3 regions of the Lysinibacillus sp. NPDC096418 genome follow, and region 1 is predicted to be linked to each of the others. Evidence: riboswitches for the same ligand, from Rfam matches in the RefSeq annotation. Region 1 holds a riboswitch; each other region holds the start of a gene.
The links. Region 1 has a riboswitch for thiamine pyrophosphate ahead of tenI (thiazole tautomerase TenI). Riboswitches for the same ligand answer to the same signal wherever they lie in the genome.
Positions count from the first base shown of each region.

Region 2: it holds a riboswitch for thiamine pyrophosphate, as region 1 does, so the genes downstream of both, thiC (phosphomethylpyrimidine synthase ThiC) here and tenI (thiazole tautomerase TenI) in region 1, are expected to answer to the same signal.
Region 3: it holds a riboswitch for thiamine pyrophosphate, as region 1 does, so the genes downstream of both, tenA (thiaminase II) here and tenI (thiazole tautomerase TenI) in region 1, are expected to answer to the same signal.

Region 1 covers NZ_JBIWEY010000008.1:126,692-132,371, reverse strand. Annotated here, with positions in the region: gene thiS (sulfur carrier protein ThiS) at 1-141, opposite strand, end outside; gene thiO (glycine oxidase ThiO) at 154-1,248, opposite strand; gene tenI (thiazole tautomerase TenI) at 1,232-1,849, opposite strand; TPP riboswitch at 1,940-2,049, opposite strand; gene ACIQZG_RS09630 (hypothetical protein) at 2,316-2,507, opposite strand; gene ACIQZG_RS09625 (sodium:solute symporter family protein) at 2,808-4,244, shown strand; gene ACIQZG_RS09620 (NAD(P)/FAD-dependent oxidoreductase) at 4,313-5,464, shown strand; gene ACIQZG_RS09615 ((2Fe-2S)-binding protein) at 5,504-5,680, shown strand, end outside.
Region 2 covers NZ_JBIWEY010000010.1:98,445-104,124, forward strand. Annotated here, with positions in the region: gene ACIQZG_RS10640 (S-layer homology domain-containing protein) at 1-1,585, opposite strand, end outside; gene ACIQZG_RS10645 (AEC family transporter) at 1,907-2,836, shown strand; TPP riboswitch at 2,975-3,089, shown strand; gene thiC (phosphomethylpyrimidine synthase ThiC) at 3,232-5,010, shown strand; gene ACIQZG_RS10655 (methyl-accepting chemotaxis protein) at 5,070-5,680, opposite strand, start outside.
Region 3 covers NZ_JBIWEY010000001.1:457,271-462,950, reverse strand. Annotated here, with positions in the region: gene thiE (thiamine phosphate synthase) at 1-297, opposite strand, end outside; gene thiD (bifunctional hydroxymethylpyrimidine kinase/phosphomethylpyrimidine kinase) at 287-1,111, opposite strand; gene thiM (hydroxyethylthiazole kinase) at 1,111-1,866, opposite strand; gene tenA (thiaminase II) at 1,863-2,537, opposite strand; TPP riboswitch at 2,627-2,725, opposite strand; TPP riboswitch at 2,798-2,897, opposite strand; gene mbcS (acyl-CoA synthetase MbcS) at 3,084-4,667, shown strand; gene sppA (signal peptide peptidase SppA) at 4,849-5,680, shown strand, end outside.

The sequences.
Region 1 (5,680 bases):
CCGTTCTTTATAGACAATCTCTTTATTCAGTTCTACTACGACAATGCGATTTTCTAACGAATATAACGCTAGTAAGTCTTGAACCGACTGTACAGTTTCAGGTAGTTCAGTAGATTTTCCATTTAATTGAATAGCGCGCATAGTTTCACCCCCTTAAAAGCGATTAACTTTAAATGCGTCAATCCATTCTTTTTTAACTTCTTGTTTGACAATCAAATCTCGAATCATTTGTCCTGTTGCAGGTGCTAACAAAATGCCATTTCGAAAGTGACCCGTGGCAAATAAAATACCTTCATCTTCAGGGTGGTAGCCAATAAACGGTTTTTTATCAAAGGTTTGAGGACGTAACCCTGCCCAACAAGATTCAATTTTCAAATCGGTAACAGTTGGAAGCATTGTTTTAGCTTTCGCAATGAGACTTTCTAAACCACCAAGTGTAGGCTGTTCGTGCCAATCATTTTTCACCATAGTTGCCCCAATGACTAGTCTACCGTTATTTCGCGGTACGATATAACAGTGTTCATGGAATAGCGTATGCTTTAGAAGCGGCTGTACACTGGAAACAGAGATGCATTCACCTTTGACAGGAGAGAGTGTGTGGTGCAAACCGAGCTGATGGAAAAAGCTTGAGCTCCAGACACCATTGGCAACAACGACTGTCTTAGCTTGGAAAGCGCCTTTATTTGTTTTGATTATGTAGATGCTATCCTCTTTTTGAATTGCAAAAACGGGCGTATATTCAAAGATAGAAGCACCATATATTTGAGCACATTTGCTAAAGGCCAGACATGTAGAGTGGGGGAGCACATGAACATCATCTTCAATATAAGCTGCGCCAAAAATATTTGATGACACTGCGTTCTCTCTGTTTCTCATTTCAACACTGTCATACCAGCTAACAGTCGGAAGAGAGAGGGTAGCACTAAGCTCCTCTTTTTCTTGCTCCGAGAAAGCAAGCTGAAAAATCCCACCTTTTCTAAGTTCGATATCGACACCACTTAACTCTCTAAGTTCATCTTTAAGGTCAAAATAGGTTAATTGACTACTTCGAGCAAACGGATAAAAAATCTCAAAATCATCACATTCTGAATGGGCCCCCAACATGCCTGCTGCCGCTCTCGTGGATTTACTTGCAATTTGTTTTTCTTCAAAAACAGCTACATCAATTTTTTCTTTCGCTAAATAGTAAGCGATGGAACAACCAATAATGCCACCACCAATGATTGCCACATCATAATTTGTTTTCATATTCATACTCCTGACATTTTTTTGAATATATTAATGCTGATTTATAAGGATTATCTGAAGAGAAAATACCAGACATAATGGCAATACCATCTGCTTTTGCCTCTCGAAGTTGGTATACGCGCTCTGGAGTTATACCCCCAATAGCAAAAACGGGAATCTGTAACTCTTTTTTTATATCGAACAAGGCATGTACGCCATTTGGGACTATTCCTTCTTTGCAATTTGTTTCAAAACAATGCCCATACAGCACATAATCTGCCCCATCCGCCTCCGCTTGTTTGGCTTCTGAGAGTGAATGAACCGAACGACCAATCCGTAGGTGAGGGAAGGATGCTCGTACTTCCTTCACGGGAAGGCTATGTGATGGTAGATGAATGTTTGGGTTATCTGTTAGTAGTGCAATATCTAAACGATCATGAATGACAATCTTTTCTTTGTTCACCCCGAGTTGTACTAAAAGATTTACGAGTAACAGAATTTCATGTGCTGTTTTTGATTTTTCACGTATGTGAATGTAATCGACAAGCTGATGAATGTTAGTTAATTTGCTAGCTAATTCGTGAACGGTATGTGAATCATCCGTCATGGCAATCAGTTTCATATTGTTTGCCCCCTTAATCATAAATTGACGCAAAAAAACCACTAACCTAATAAAAAGGAAAGTGGTTTTGTTAATTGTACGAAAAAAGCACAAAAACAATAAACACTTCCCTACGCAGATACGAATCTGTTCAGGTTATGAGGGTTTAAAAGTAGCTACTTTATTCTCAGCCCTTATCAAGGGATCCCCTAGTGAATTGATTGAATATTTTTATCTTAAAATAGTAAATTGTTTCATGTATCAAATATATTTTTTCCATAGTTAATACTAAGTTAAAGTATCATAATAATAAAAAACATTCAACGGAAATCTGAAAATTCAATTAAAGTTAGGTCTTTTTTCGTTAATATTGGGTATGTATGAATATAATAAAAGCTAAATGTAAACGGAACTTCAATAAATGGGAATTTGTATTATTTATGTATTCGGTTCGGAAGTATAAAATTTCATAAAATGTTGAGCTTCATCAGTTGTTCGGAGCTGTGCCCGCGGAAAGCGTCTGCCGTAGCGGTGAACAATGGCTACGAAGTAGACTAAAAAACAAAGCCTCAGAAATTTTACGATTAGTAAAATTTTCGAGGCTTTTCATTTTTGATGTTAGCTGTTTTGTCCCAGCCTCTTTTACTTTAGCGTCAGAACGATATCTAGTGGCATTCATGTGCTGTCACCTTCTTTCTTAATTGAAAATGTAGTCTACGCAATAGAAGGCTGTGTTTTATAATGTTTTGAATTTGAATCGAAAGGGTATTTAGAAAAAAACAAAATAATATCGGATTTATTGTTGCTTGTAATAATATGTCGATTTGTATCATTTATTAAGTTATCTTATATTTTTTAGAAATGATGGCATATTGAGTGGTATAATCTAAATCCTTTTCTCTAAAAATGGTTGTTATGTTTTTTGAAATCTAATTAAAGAATGATAGCCCCTTAATTAAAAAAGATGAGGAGGGTACAAATGTTAGCTACTTGGACTTGGGTGAGTACCATTGTATTAAGTCTGTTTTTTATTTTAATGTCATTAGTATTTAGAAAGAAATCGAGTGAAAGTTTTTTGCAGTTTGCTATTGCAGGCGGGACACTTCCCTTTTTTCTAATTTTATTTAGCGATATTGCAACAATAATGGGCGTTGGGAATTTTATTGGACACTCTTCAAAAGGCTTTGAATCAGGTATTGCGAATATTCCATTCATTATTGGTGAACAAGGTTCCAAAATCCTGTTTGCTTTAATTTTTGCGGGTTTTGCAGCCCGTTTTACTTACAAGAGTATTGGTGAACTACTTAATGATTTGATTCTAAGAGATAGAATTTCTAGGGCAATTGTAGGGATTCTAACTTCTGGCATCATGATTGCGTGGATTGGTGGTCAAGCAAAAGGAATGGGCTCATTATTTGCCGTGTTTACCAATACGGATCCTTTGCCACTAATCTTCTTTTTCTCTGGCGTCTTTATTTTATATACGATGATCGGTGGCATGTACTCCGTAGTTTGGACTGATTTTGTTCAAGGTGTTCTATTAATTGGTCTTGCAGTTTGGTTTTACATTAGCGTGTTCGCAAAAATTGATTTTAGCTATTCAAAATTAAAGACAATGTTACTAGAAGTGGATGCTGGACAATTAACAGAATTGAGTATTTCCGGATGGGAAGTAGTAACGTTATTTATTACTGGATGCTTTGGTATTTTAGCAGCTCAAGTATATTGGCAACGTAGTTTTGCCGCGGATAATCCAAAATCCGCAAGTAGGGCAATGTTGTATAGTGGTTTTTTTGCGATTATATTTACTATTTTATCTTCTGTTACAGGAATGATTGTTAAAGCAATGAATCCAAGCTTAGAGGCGGGAAATGCAGTCTCGTGGTTAATCATGAACGAAATGACCGAACTAGCAGCCCTTTTATTCTTTATTTTAATTTTCTTAGCGGCCATTTCAAGCGCATCTTCACAATTGCATTCAGCTGCCATTGTTATTGTGAACGATGTTGTGATTCCTTTCAAAAAAGGTTTGAAAGATAAAACGTTAATAAAGCTATCTAAATGGTTAGTCGTACTTGTAGGCATCTTCTCGATTACTGCGGCCATTTATTCTGAATCGATCATTAGCTTATTTTCATTTGCATATACGATGGCAGGTGGTGGAGTAGTGCCTGTATTAATCGTGGGGCTCTTGTGGAAATCTCGTAAATCGGAACAATTTGAAATGGGTTCCCACAATAGTAAAGTATCCATTTGGGGTGGAAGAGTAGGTTTAATTTCGGGGGCTACTTTTGCAATTTTGTTCGGTATTTTGTGGGGTGTGTTGGCTTCAGTGATACTAACAATTGTTGTTTCAATAGTTCTGCCAAATAAAAGAGAGTTTAATAAAATTGAATTTAACCAAACTGAAAGCTAAAGATTCCATCTGTTTTGAGGGAAATTGAAAGGCTAAAGTCAGTAACCTATTTCTTAGGGGGCTAAGGGTTGAGACAAAAAGTTATTGTTATCGGCGGAGGGATAATTGGCACCTCAGTAACTTATTACCTTTCTAAAAAAGATATAGAAGTACTGTTATTTGAGGCAAAAGATATTGCTGCTGGTACGTCTGGATCGTGCGATAAAGCCATAATGCTCCAGTCCAAAAAAACGGGACCAAACTTAGATTTAGCATTGGCGAGTGCTAAGATGTTTGAAAACTTAGAATCGGAACTTGGGGAGGATTTGGAGTACCACAAGGGTGGCGGGATGATTTTAATTGAAAATGAGCTCGAAAATAAATTAATCCAAGAGATGGTGGAAAGGCAAAATCAAGCTGGGTTAGATGTTTCCATTATCACTGGTGAACAAGCGAGAAATAGAATCCCAGCGCTTTCTAAGAAAATAATAGCCGCAACTTGGTGGGAAGAAGATGCAGAAATAAATCCAATGGGGATAACTTTTGCTTTTGCGAAGGCTGCCCAAAGACAAAATGCTACGATTAAATTAAATTGTGAGGTCCAATCTTTACTAATTGAAAGGGATCGAATTGTCGGCATTAAGACTGATGAAGGGGAATTTTATGCAGACAGTGTTGTTGTATGTGCAGGAGTTTGGACTAAAAAACTTTTAGAAACAATTAATATCACAGTGCCTATATTTCCAAGAAAGGGGGTCATTTTAGTGACTGAAAGATTGCCCCCTATTATTAATTGTAATGTTTTGAGTGGGTCATACATCGCTGCGAAATTACAAAAAGAAAATCAAAATCCTTTCAGAATCGCACTTGCTATAGGTCAAACGAAAAGTGGAACGATGTTAATTGGTGGTTCGAGGGAATTTGCAGGATTCGATAGTTCAACGAGTAGTCAGGTAATCCGTGAAATTGCGAAGAAAGCGGTCACTGTTTTTCCTTTTTTGAAAAATGTAAATTTAATTAGGACATTTTCAGGATTCAGACCGTTCACACCAGATAATTTACCAATCATAAGTGAGGTCCCTTCCATAGCGGGGGTATTTATAGCCGCTGGTCATGAAGGGGATGGCATTGCACTAGCTCCAATTACGGGGAAAATAATGTCTGACATGGTCAGTGGGCAAACAATAGATATTGATTTACAAGCTTTTAAAATAGATCGTTTTTCAAATTTCAATGTCTAAACAATAAAATTGTAGTTAATTTTGATTAGGAGCACATGTATGAAAATAGAAGGTGTGAAACAAAACTCAGGTAATCCTGAGGAAATCAACTTTTTATTTAATGGAAAAAAACTAAAGGGTATAGAAGGTCAACCGATAGCTGCAGCATTGATGGTAAATGGTATTCGTTCTTTTAGAAACTGTGAGGTAACAGGTGAAGCTAGAGGGATTTATTGT
Region 2 (5,680 bases), on a different contig from region 1:
CATTTACTTCTTTAGTGAAATTCATACTAGCAGAATCTAATAGAGCAATTCGTAGAGCGACTCCCTCAGGATCATCTTTCTTATCAATTTGTAGCTCGTCGATAGCATCGTTCAACTCAGTCCCGATATAATACTCTACAGCAGCTTTCTGAGAGGGAGTTAATTTTTTAAATTCTAGGTAAGTGTTGATTAACTTTTTTAACTCATTACCTTTAGAATAATCATGATACATTTTGATAACTTTTGCTACAGCTTCCTCATCTACTGCAATCGGGATGTTCGCTTCTGTTCCGTCTGCTTTTTTATATTTTAGCGTTGTACCTGTGATTACTAAATCACGGACGTACGTTGGAACAAGTAGCGTTAAATCAGTACCGTCAGTATTGACTTTGTATAAATAGTTTTTGTCCGTCACATTACTAAAATAAAGCCAGCCATTATCATGCACTAAATAAGCAGCTTCTACATCATTCGAGTTACTACCTTTAAAAGTAAACTCTTCAAATTTATCGGCACTTTCACCGATTGTCGGTAATGGTTTTAAGCTTAGTCGTGCTAGCACGCCATCTGTTCTTACATAGTAAAGCCAGCTATTTTCAGGAATAGGATTGAAGACGTTTTGTAACTTCGCATAACTTTCATGAGATGTTGTTTCAACAATTACACCTGAAGGAAGAGTGCTTAGGACTGTATGTGTAGAAAATCCACCCATACCTCTTAAGAAATATTCATAGCTAATAGCCTTGCCATCAGTAATGCTTGTATCGCGAATTGAAGGTTCATCCAATGCAGTATCGAGGTAGTAGTGCTTTCCTTTATATTCCACGACGTTCCAAGCATGTGGTGTGCCTGCGTATGTACCTGTCATGTAATAAGCTTTAATACCAGCCTCATTTAATAGATAGTAGGTAAGAAGCGCATAGGCTTGGCTTAGTCCTTTCTTTTCCATTAAAAGTGTATAGGCTGCGTGTGGGCTCCCCGTTGTATCTTTTGTAAACGTAGCATAAGTCACAACATAATCATGAATTGCTTTGATTTTTTGGAAATCTGTCATGTTTTCCGTAATGAGTTCGTTCTTAATAATCCTTTCAACTCTTGTTTTAAGGGTTTCCTCTGTGTTGAAATTCGTATTGTATTTGATTGTAAAATTAATCGTTACATTATTGACATAGCCTGAATACGTATAGTCACGAGAGATTGTGGCTGCTTTGTAGATGGCGTTGTCTGGGTCTAAATCAAACCTGTCATAAATAGCATTCAGATCTTCTTGGAGTTTTGCCGTTTCACCTGTGTATTTTACATTGAAGCTTTCCTCGTACTTCTGGAATTTCCCTTTTAGAATAGTTTCTAGTTCTGCAACACCTTTGGCAGTTTCTATAGTTGTAGTTGTTGCTGTGGGTGCACCCAGTGAAAATGTTTGTCGTTGTGGTTTCGCATCAAAAACATGTTGTGGATTGACCCAAGAACCTGAAACCTCAGGAATGGGTTGCTCTGTTGCTGCCTGAACGTCTACATCTGGAACCATCGTAATCATAGCTGGAATAGCTGCAACGGATAGTAGGGCAATTTTTTGTTTACGCTTCATATGAATAGATCTCCTTTTCTGGTAAATACGTTTATCAATATCCTTATTTTATCATTTATATTAATGCGTTGGATTTACTATTTGTCGAATTGGCTATTAATAAGCCTATAGTAGGAGACTGGTTGTGCATTTTTTTTTGCATTTGAAATAGCCAATTTCCGTTCGAAAATGTAATGAAATTAATTCATCTTTCAGAGAAATATATCGGCATTTAGCAGGAAAACTTAACCATATTTAACTTATTGCAACCCTTGCATGAGTATTGACCAAGCTAATGGACAGTTCTACTATTATAGATACAGATGAAAGGGGGACAACCATATGATGTATCTCGGCATGATTTTCTTCCAAATTGTTGCCCCGATTTTAGTGTTGCTCGTGTTAGGTGCTATTTTGCAGAGGAAGTTTCGTTTTAATTTAAAGGCACTATCGCAGTTGATTACGTATTGTTTTATGCCGGCAGCGGTGTTTTTGAATATATATGAAACGAGTATGGAGCTGTCGGTGCTAGGGCAGGTGGCGTTGTTTATTACGCTTTTTATCGGCAGTCAGATGGTGCTTAGTCACTTTTTAGCGAAGTTACTAGGGCTTGCGAAAACAGAAGCGGCAGTTTTTAAAAATAGCGTTGTGCTCATTAATTCTGGCAACTACGGTATTCCAGTGGCGCAAATGATTTTCGTGACGCAGCCGATTGGTGTGGCGATTCAAGTGATTCTTGTCATCTTTCAAAACATGACGACGTATACATATGGACTTTATAATCTCATTTCCTCCACGAAATCAGTACTCGCAATCGCGAAGGATTTCCTCAAAATGCCGATTATTCATGCGCTTATTATTGGGGTGACGATGAATTTCTTCGATATTGGTATTCCGCAATTTATCCGTATTCCAATTGACCATGTGGCAGAAGGTTTTATTGCAGTGGCTTTGATTACACTCGGTGCTCAACTATCACAGCTTGAAATTAAATCGATGTTCAATAAGACGGTATTGGTCAGCTGCATTACAAGATTGATTATTGGTCCAGCTGTGGCGTTACTTATTATTTTTGCATTAGGTTTAGATGGTGTCGTGGCACAGTCGCTCTTAATCGCGAGCTCGTTCCCAACGTCACGCAATAGCTCAAGTCTCGCTTTAGAATATGATGTAGAATCGGCAACAGCAGCGCAAACGGTATTATTCTCTACGATTGTGAGTTGTGTCACAGTGACAATTGTTATATATATGGCTGAAATGTTATTTGCTTAATAGTTGACGAGGGAAAGAATTGTGATTCTCATGTGTCGCGTGTGTGTCGAAAAACCGCTTCAATTGGATAAAATGAACCAATTATTTATTTATCTTCCATTTGGTGAGTAACTTTGCTACACTAACAACAAACTGAATAGCCTTAACTAGGGGAGTCCGATGAGTCGGGCTGAGAGGGAAACGCACTGAAGTTTCTTGACCCTTTGGACCTGATCTGGCTCATACCAGCGTGGGAAAGTTAATGATGACTGCATTGTTTTTTGTGGTCAATACAACCTTTACATTCGTAGCCGGATCCAATATTTTTTTGGATTCGGCTTTTCTTTTGTAGTAGCTCGTTGGAGTGAGCTAGGTTCGGTCCTGAAAATTTATTTTAAAAGGGAGCGGAAATGTTCATGACAACAGTTAACGAGAAAAACATTACCATTATGTCGAGCTTTGATGGCAGTAAAAAAGTATATGTGGAAGGGTCAAGACCGGATATTTTAGTACCGATGCGTGAGATTGCACTTAGTCCAACAACAGGCAGTTTTGGGGAAGGGGAAAACCCGCCAGTGCGTGTTTACGATACGAGTGGTCCCTATACAGATCCAACGTACAATATTGACATTACGAAGGGACTGCCAGCGTTACGTAGTGCTTGGATTAGAGAGCGCGGGGACGTAGAGGAATACGAAGGTCGTACGATTAAACCTGAGGATAATGGCTTCCGAAATGTAGATGATCCACGAATGAAAGAGAATATTTTTCCTGGTCTTTATCGTAAGCCAATCCGTGCGAAAAAGGGACATAATGTGACGCAACTGCATTATGCAAGAAAGGGTATTATCACGCCAGAAATGGAGTTTGTAGCAATTCGTGAAAACATGGATCCTGAATTTGTGCGTGCTGAAATTGCGGCGGGTCGTGCTATTATGCCATCTAATATTAATCATCCTGAAGCAGAGCCGATGATTATTGGGCGGAACTTTCATGTGAAGATTAATGCGAATATTGGTAATTCTGCAGTATCCTCATCCATTGCGGAGGAAGTCGAAAAGATGACGTGGGCAACACGCTGGGGCGCAGATAATATTATGGATTTATCGACGGGTAAACATATTCATACGACACGTGAATGGATTATTCGCAATGCGGCTGTGCCAGTAGGAACGGTACCAATTTATCAGGCGCTTGAAAAGGTCAATGGTGTTGCGGAGGACTTAACGTGGGAAGTTTATCGCGATACGTTAATCGAGCAGGCAGAGCAAGGTGTCGATTATTTCACGATTCATGCGGGGGTATTATTGCGATATGTGCCGCTGACAGCAAATCGTGTGACGGGGATAGTATCACGAGGTGGTTCGATTATGGCGCAGTGGTGCTTATTCCATCATCAAGAGAACTTCCTATATACGCATTTTGAAGAAATTTGTGAAATTATGAAAGCGTACGATGTTGCCTTTTCACTAGGGGATGGCTTACGCCCAGGTTCGATTGCAGATGCCAATGATGAGGCACAGTTTGCTGAGCTTGATACGTTAGGGGAACTGACGCAAATTGCTTGGCAACATGACGTGCAGGTGATGGTGGAAGGGCCGGGGCACGTGCCAATGCATTTGATTAAGGAAAATATGGATAAGCAATTGGAAGTATGTAAGGAGGCGCCTTTCTATACATTAGGGCCATTAACGACAGATATTGCACCAGGTTACGATCATATTACATCTGCTATAGGTGCGGCGATGATTGGTTGGTTCGGTACAGCGATGCTTTGCTATGTGACACCGAAGGAACACCTAGGTTTGCCGAATCGTGAGGACGTTCGCGTTGGTGTGATTACTTATAAAATTGCGGCGCATGCGGCGGACTTAGCAAAGGGTCATCCTGGAGCGCAAGTGCGTGATAATGCATTATCAAAGGCGCGTTTCGAATTCCGTTGGCGCGATCAATTCAATTTGTCACTAGATCCAGAACGAGCAGTGGAATACCATGATGAAACACTACCAGCAGAGGGTGCAAAAACTGCACATTTCTGTTCTATGTGTGGACCGAAGTTTTGTAGTATGAGAATTTCACAAGATATTCGGAACTATGCGAAAGAGAAGGATTTGAATACAACAGAGGCCATCCATCAAGGGATGCAGGAGAAGGCGAAGGAATTTAAAAAGGCTGGTAGTCAGATTTATCAATAATAAAGAGAGGCTTGTGTCTATGGGTAATTTCTTATCTTAGACACAAGCCTCTTACTTTATTAGAGTTTAAACTTATTGACTTCTTGTTGTACTTTTAGTGCACCATCCGTTAGTGATTTTGCAACGTCGCTAATTTCTTGAACTGTAGCAGACTGTTCTTCGGTAGCAGCGGCAATTCCTTCAGCTTCAGTGGAAGCTCGAATTGCGAGATTTGACATTTCGTTGATGGAAGCAGCAACTTCTTCAGTCGAAGCTGAGATTTCCTCAGTTGAAGCTGATACTTCTTGAATTTGGTTGGTCATATTCCTAATGGCTTGCATGATATTTTCGAATGAAACTTGTGCATCTTGAATGTAATTTACGCCATCCGCCACATTATGTGCAGTTGTCATTACAGCCTGTTCCACTTCTTTTGTATCTTTTTGAATAAGAGACGTTAGGGCGACAATTTGATGGGCTGATGCCTTAGATTCTTCTGCTAGTTTACGCACCTCGTCAGCGACGACGGCAAAACCTTTTCCGTGTTCCCCAGCACGTGCAGCTTCAATTGCAGCATTTAGTGCTAGTAAATTAGTTTGTTCTGAAATGTCTGTAATGACTTTCACAATACTTTCAATTTCAGCAGATTGTTTGCTCAACTGTTGAATCCGGTCGCTTGTTTCACTTGAAG
Region 3 (5,680 bases), on a different contig from region 1:
TACAATAGAAACATGCAAATCATCTTGTCCAATATGAATGCCATCTGCCTTTAATCGGATAGCAAGATCTACATCATCATTGACGATAAATGGCACGTGATATTGTTGGCATAGTTTTTGACAATCGTTCGCAAATTTCTCATAAGCTTGACCAGTCAACGCTTTAGGTCCTTTTTCACGAAATTGAAACATTGTAATTCCAGCTTGTAATGCTTCTTCAAGTATGGCTAATGGTTCGCGTTGCTTCGTATTTTCAGTACCCATAATGAAGTAAAGCTGTAAATTCTTACGCTTCAAGTACAGTCACCTCACATGTATCTTTATATTTTTGATATGCAAAATGATTTGTTGGTCCGTGACCGTTGCCAATAACTAGATCATGTGTAATGGCCATTTGAATAAACTTTTTTGCTTCAACAATGGCTTGATCAAAGGGAATTCCTTGTGCAATAAAAGCAGTTAATGCGGCAGAGAATGTGCAGCCTGTTCCATGCGTATTTTTAGTATTTATGCGTTCTGATTGCATTGTAAATGATGAACCGTTATTTGAAAATACATAATCAGTAGCGTATTTTTCATCTGATAAATGCCCACCTTTAATAACAACGAACTGCACGCCTAATTGTAAAAGTGATTGTGCAGCTTGTTGAATATCATGAACAGTTTCAATCTTCATATCCGCAAGTACTTCTGCTTCTGGAATATTTGGTGTAAGGACACTCGCTAATGGCAGTAAATGAGTGCGTAATGCTTGGACTGCTTCTTGTTGTAATAAGTTTTCTCCACCTTTTGCAATCATTACAGGATCGACAATCAGTGGGATTCTTAAATCAGTAATGATAGTTGCGATTTTTTGAATAATATCTGATGAAAAGAGCATGCCCGTTTTGATTGCACTAATCGGGAAATCTTCTAATAAAGCAAGGAGTTGCTTTTCAACAAAACTTACTTCCGTCGGCAGAACACCAGAAACACCTAATGTATTTTGTGCCGTTAAGGCTGTAATGACTGAAGTGCCAAATACCTCTAATTCTTGGAATGTTTTTAAATCAGCTTGAATGCCAGCACCACCGCCACTATCGGAGCCAGCGATTGTTGTAACAATTTTCATTATTGTTCACCTTCCTTGGAAAGACGATGTAATTCATTTAGTACGGTTATCTGAAAATCACCAATATATTGTGTGCTCGAATATGCATTTTCAGCAATTTTTTTATAGGTCTTTAACGTATCGCCTAGTTGCGCAAAAGGTTCATCTCCTGCGACAAACGCAGCACCACAAATAGCACTTAGTAAACAACCTGTACCTGTAATTTCAGTCATTTGGCGATGACCACCAGGAATCCACCTTGATTGTACGCCATCCGAAATGAAATCTTCTTCACCTGTGACAATGACCATACATTTGTATTGTTGCGCAATTTTCGTTGCTTCATCAGATAGTGCCATTGAACCACTACCACTATCTACACCTTTTTGCTGCCAACTTATATTCGCAATGGCAGCTAGTTCTCCAATGTTGCAACGAATAAGGACAAATTTTATTTCAGCTAAAAGCTGTTTTACGGTTTCTTTACGGAAAGCTGTCGCACCAGCACCAACTGGATCCAAAATAACTGGGATTCCAAGTGCGTTTGCTTTTTTTCCAGCAAGTAGCATCGATTCTTTTGTCCGTTCGTTTAGTGTGCCAATATTAATCAATAAGGCTGACGCAAGTGATACCATCTTCTCAACTTCTTGCAATTCATCGGCCATTACTGGAGAAGCACCAATTGCTAGTAAACCGTTTGCTTGAAAATTGGCCACAACGTAATTCGTTATACTATGAATAAGAGGCTGTTTTTTTCGAATAGCTTGTAAAATCATCGTACGCTCTCCGGTACCCAATTTTCTTTCGTCCAGGCCATTTCCCAAAACTGTAATTCATAATAACAACTGTTTTTAAAATGACTTTTTAAAATTGCTAATTTTTCAGGAGAAGCTGCTGCAGCATAAGCGTTCATCATTGAGATTTGTTTTTGGATTGTTACTTGGAAATCGTCACTACTATACATCGCAATCCAATCTTCATATAGGTTAACACCAGGTTTTGCGTCTTTATAATACATTCCTATTTCTAAATAAAGCCATGGGCAAGGCATCATAGCAGCAAAAGCTTCAGCTACATCGCCATTATGCACGGCGCTATACATATGATTAATGTAATTGATAGCACCTGGAGCAGGTTCACTCTGCTCAAGTTCCTCTTTGGTTACATTTAATTCTAAGAAAACAGAGCGATGTAATTCTAGCTCAGCTTCATTAATGAATTTCGCTGTATCAGTGTAGTATGCGAATTCTTCAGGTGTTTCACATTTAGCAGCTGCAAATGCTAATACCTTGGCATAATGCTTTAAATAATAGGCATCTTGAATCATATAGTATTTAAACTTATCGAGTGGTAGAGTACCATCCGCAATCCCTTTTACAAATGGGTGCTGGAAACTTCCCTCCCAATAAATATCTGTTTCTTTTCTTAATTCGTTACAAAATGTCATTATAAGTCCTCCTCAAATTGGTGAACGTAAGCATACAAAAAAAGCTCTTTTTCGTCTGTGAAATACACGTAAAAAGAGCTTCTTCATCAAAAAAATGATGTACTGCTCCCTACGTCAGTATTAACTAACAGGTTCAAAGGGTCAGGTTTTACCTTCTCAACTCAAAATGAGTCCCCCCGCAATCAAAATATTTAGCTGAAAATTGGAACGAAAAAAGCTCTCCTACGAATGAGGAGAGCGTATGTACAAGAAAAGCATAAGCGCGATTGTACATTGCTCCCTACGTTAGTATTAACTAACAGGTTCAAAGGGTCAGGTTTTAACCTTCTCAACTCAAGATGAGTCCCCCTGCAAACATTTGATTTGACCACAATGTACCATACTTTCCCTATATGAACAAGGCAATTTTATTATATTTGAAAAGTGGTGACTGATGCCATACAAATAAATGTGATAATTGTCATAATTTTTAATTATTAGAGTGTTTTTCATTGAAATCTATGAAAAATGAGTTTTATAATAAGTTTAACAAAGGGGGCAATAATGATGAATAGACAAAATCTAATCGCACCAGAATGGTATAACATTGTAGAGGAATTTGAAAAGTATGCACAAGATCCAGAGAAAAATGCTTTAATTGTTTATAATGAAAGCGAAGAGATTGACTATATAACATATACAAGTTTACTAGAAAAAGCGAATCAAGTAGCGCATGTGTTAACAGCACAGGGATTAACAAAAGGGGATGTTATTCTCATTATGGTGCCTAGATCTATTGAGGCATATGTTGCATATATCGCTGCATTGAAAGTTGGTTTAGCTATTATTCCAAGCTCTGAAATGCTTAGAGCGAAGGATATTGATTATCGTATTACACATGCTGATGCCAAAGCGGTCATTGCTTATGAACCATATATTGAACAATTTGATGATGTTGAACATTTAGGTGGATTACAACAGTTTGTCATCGGACATGCACATGCACCATGGCAGCCACTACTTGAAAAAATGGAACAGCAGCCTACAAGTTTTATAAGTACTACACCAACCAAAAGTACAGATGTAGCATTTCTTGCGTATACGAGTGGGACAACCGGTAATCCAAAAGCTGCTATTCATACTCATAGTTGGGGTTATGCGCATTTACGCACGACAGCACCAAATTGGCTAGGTGTACAAGAAAATGACATCGTATGGGCGACTGCAGCACCTGGTTGGCAGAAATGGATTTGGAGTCCGTTCCTTGCAACGTTAGGAAGTGGGGCTACTGCTTTTGTTTACAAAGGTAAGTTTGATGCACCTACATATTTAACATTGCTCGAAAAATTCAAGGTGAATGTTCTTTGTTGTACGCCTACAGAATATCGCTATATGGCGGCACTTGAAAATTTACGTGACTATAATTTATCAGAAGTTCGCCAAGCTGTATCTGCAGGTGAGCCGTTAAATAGTGAAGTCGTGAACGTATTTTTAACTGCATTTAACTTACAAGTACGCGATGGTTATGGTCAAACCGAAAATACATTACTTGTTGGAACGATGGTTGGTATGGAAGCGCGTGTCGGCTCGATGGGCAAACCAACACCAGGTAATACGGTATCGATTATTGATGATTTTGGTAATCCTGTTTCGGAGGGTATTGTTGGTGATATTGCCGTACACAAAGAAACACCTGCGTTATTTAGTAAATACTTTAAGGACCCAGAGCGTACAAGCCTGCAATTCCGCGGCGATTGGTATATTACTGGTGACCGTGCATGTAAAGATAAAGACGGCTACTTTTGGTTTGAAGGGCGAGGCGATGATGTAATTATTTCCTCAGGTTACACGATTGGTCCGTTCGAAGTAGAAGATGCATTAATAAAGCATTCTACTGTGAAAGAAGTGGCAGTTGTAGCAAGTCCAGATGAGGTTAGAGGTAATATAGTAAAGGCATTTGTTGTATTACGCGAAGGAATTATTGGGGATTCGTCGCTTATTCAGCAATTACAAAATCATGTAAAGGACTTAACGGCACCCTATAAATATCCACGTGCTATAGAATTTGTGGAGGAATTGCCAAAGACAGCATCCGGCAAAATCCGCCGTGTGGAATTACGTCAACAAGAGCAAAAACAATATAATCATTAATTATTTCCTGGGGAATAATGTCGAAAATCAAAGTTCAAGCGCATTTTATGAACTTTGATTTTTTTATGTGTTAAAATTGTTATTTACGGCATGATGAATTGCGGGAAATTAGTGCATATTTGCAAATAAATGAAACGTTTTATCCATTCATTCGTATAAAATTTTAAGGAGGCGGAATAGAATGAATGCAAAAAGGTGGGTAGCCTTAATTATTGCGGGCGTATTACTAGTGGTTTCACTAGGAATCAATACGGTATTTGCGTTTTTAAAAGCTGATTTCTTCGGTAATTTTGATAGCGTAATTGCAGGCAATGATTTTGAAGTTTATGAAACTGTATTAGAAGGAAATAATTTTGATAAAAGAATTGCTCATTTAACATTGGACGGTACGATTCAAGATGTTGGCTCTGGTACGGTATGGCAACAGGTTACCTATGATCATCAGTTTTTCTTAGGGCAATTAGATAATATTTTAAATGATGAAACTGTTCAGGGTGTTGTATTGAGCGTGAATACACCAGGTGGTGGTGTAACGGAGTCAGCAGAAATTTATAAAAAACTCCTACAAATCAAAGAAGAACGACAAATCCCAATCTACGTATCAATGGGGTCAATGGCCGCTTCTGGTGGTTATTATATCTCAGCACCAGCTGACAAAATTTTCGCAAATCGCGATACGATTACAGGTTCAATTGGTGTCATCATGCAATCTATTAACTATCAAGCACTTGCTGAAAAAGTAGGTGTCAAATTTGAAACGTTTAAATCAGGCGAGCATAAAGATATGCTAAGCCCAATGCGTGATGTTACAGCAGAAGAACGAGCGATGATGCAAGAAATGATTAATGAGTCATATGAAGAGTTTGTTGATATTATTGAAAAGGGTCGTAACATGTCGGAAGCAGACGTGAAAAAGGTAGCGGATGGCCGAGTTCTTGGTGGCACAAAAGCGCTTGAGGCAGGTCTAATTGACGAAATTGGCGATAAAGAAGCAGCAATTGCTGCATTACGTG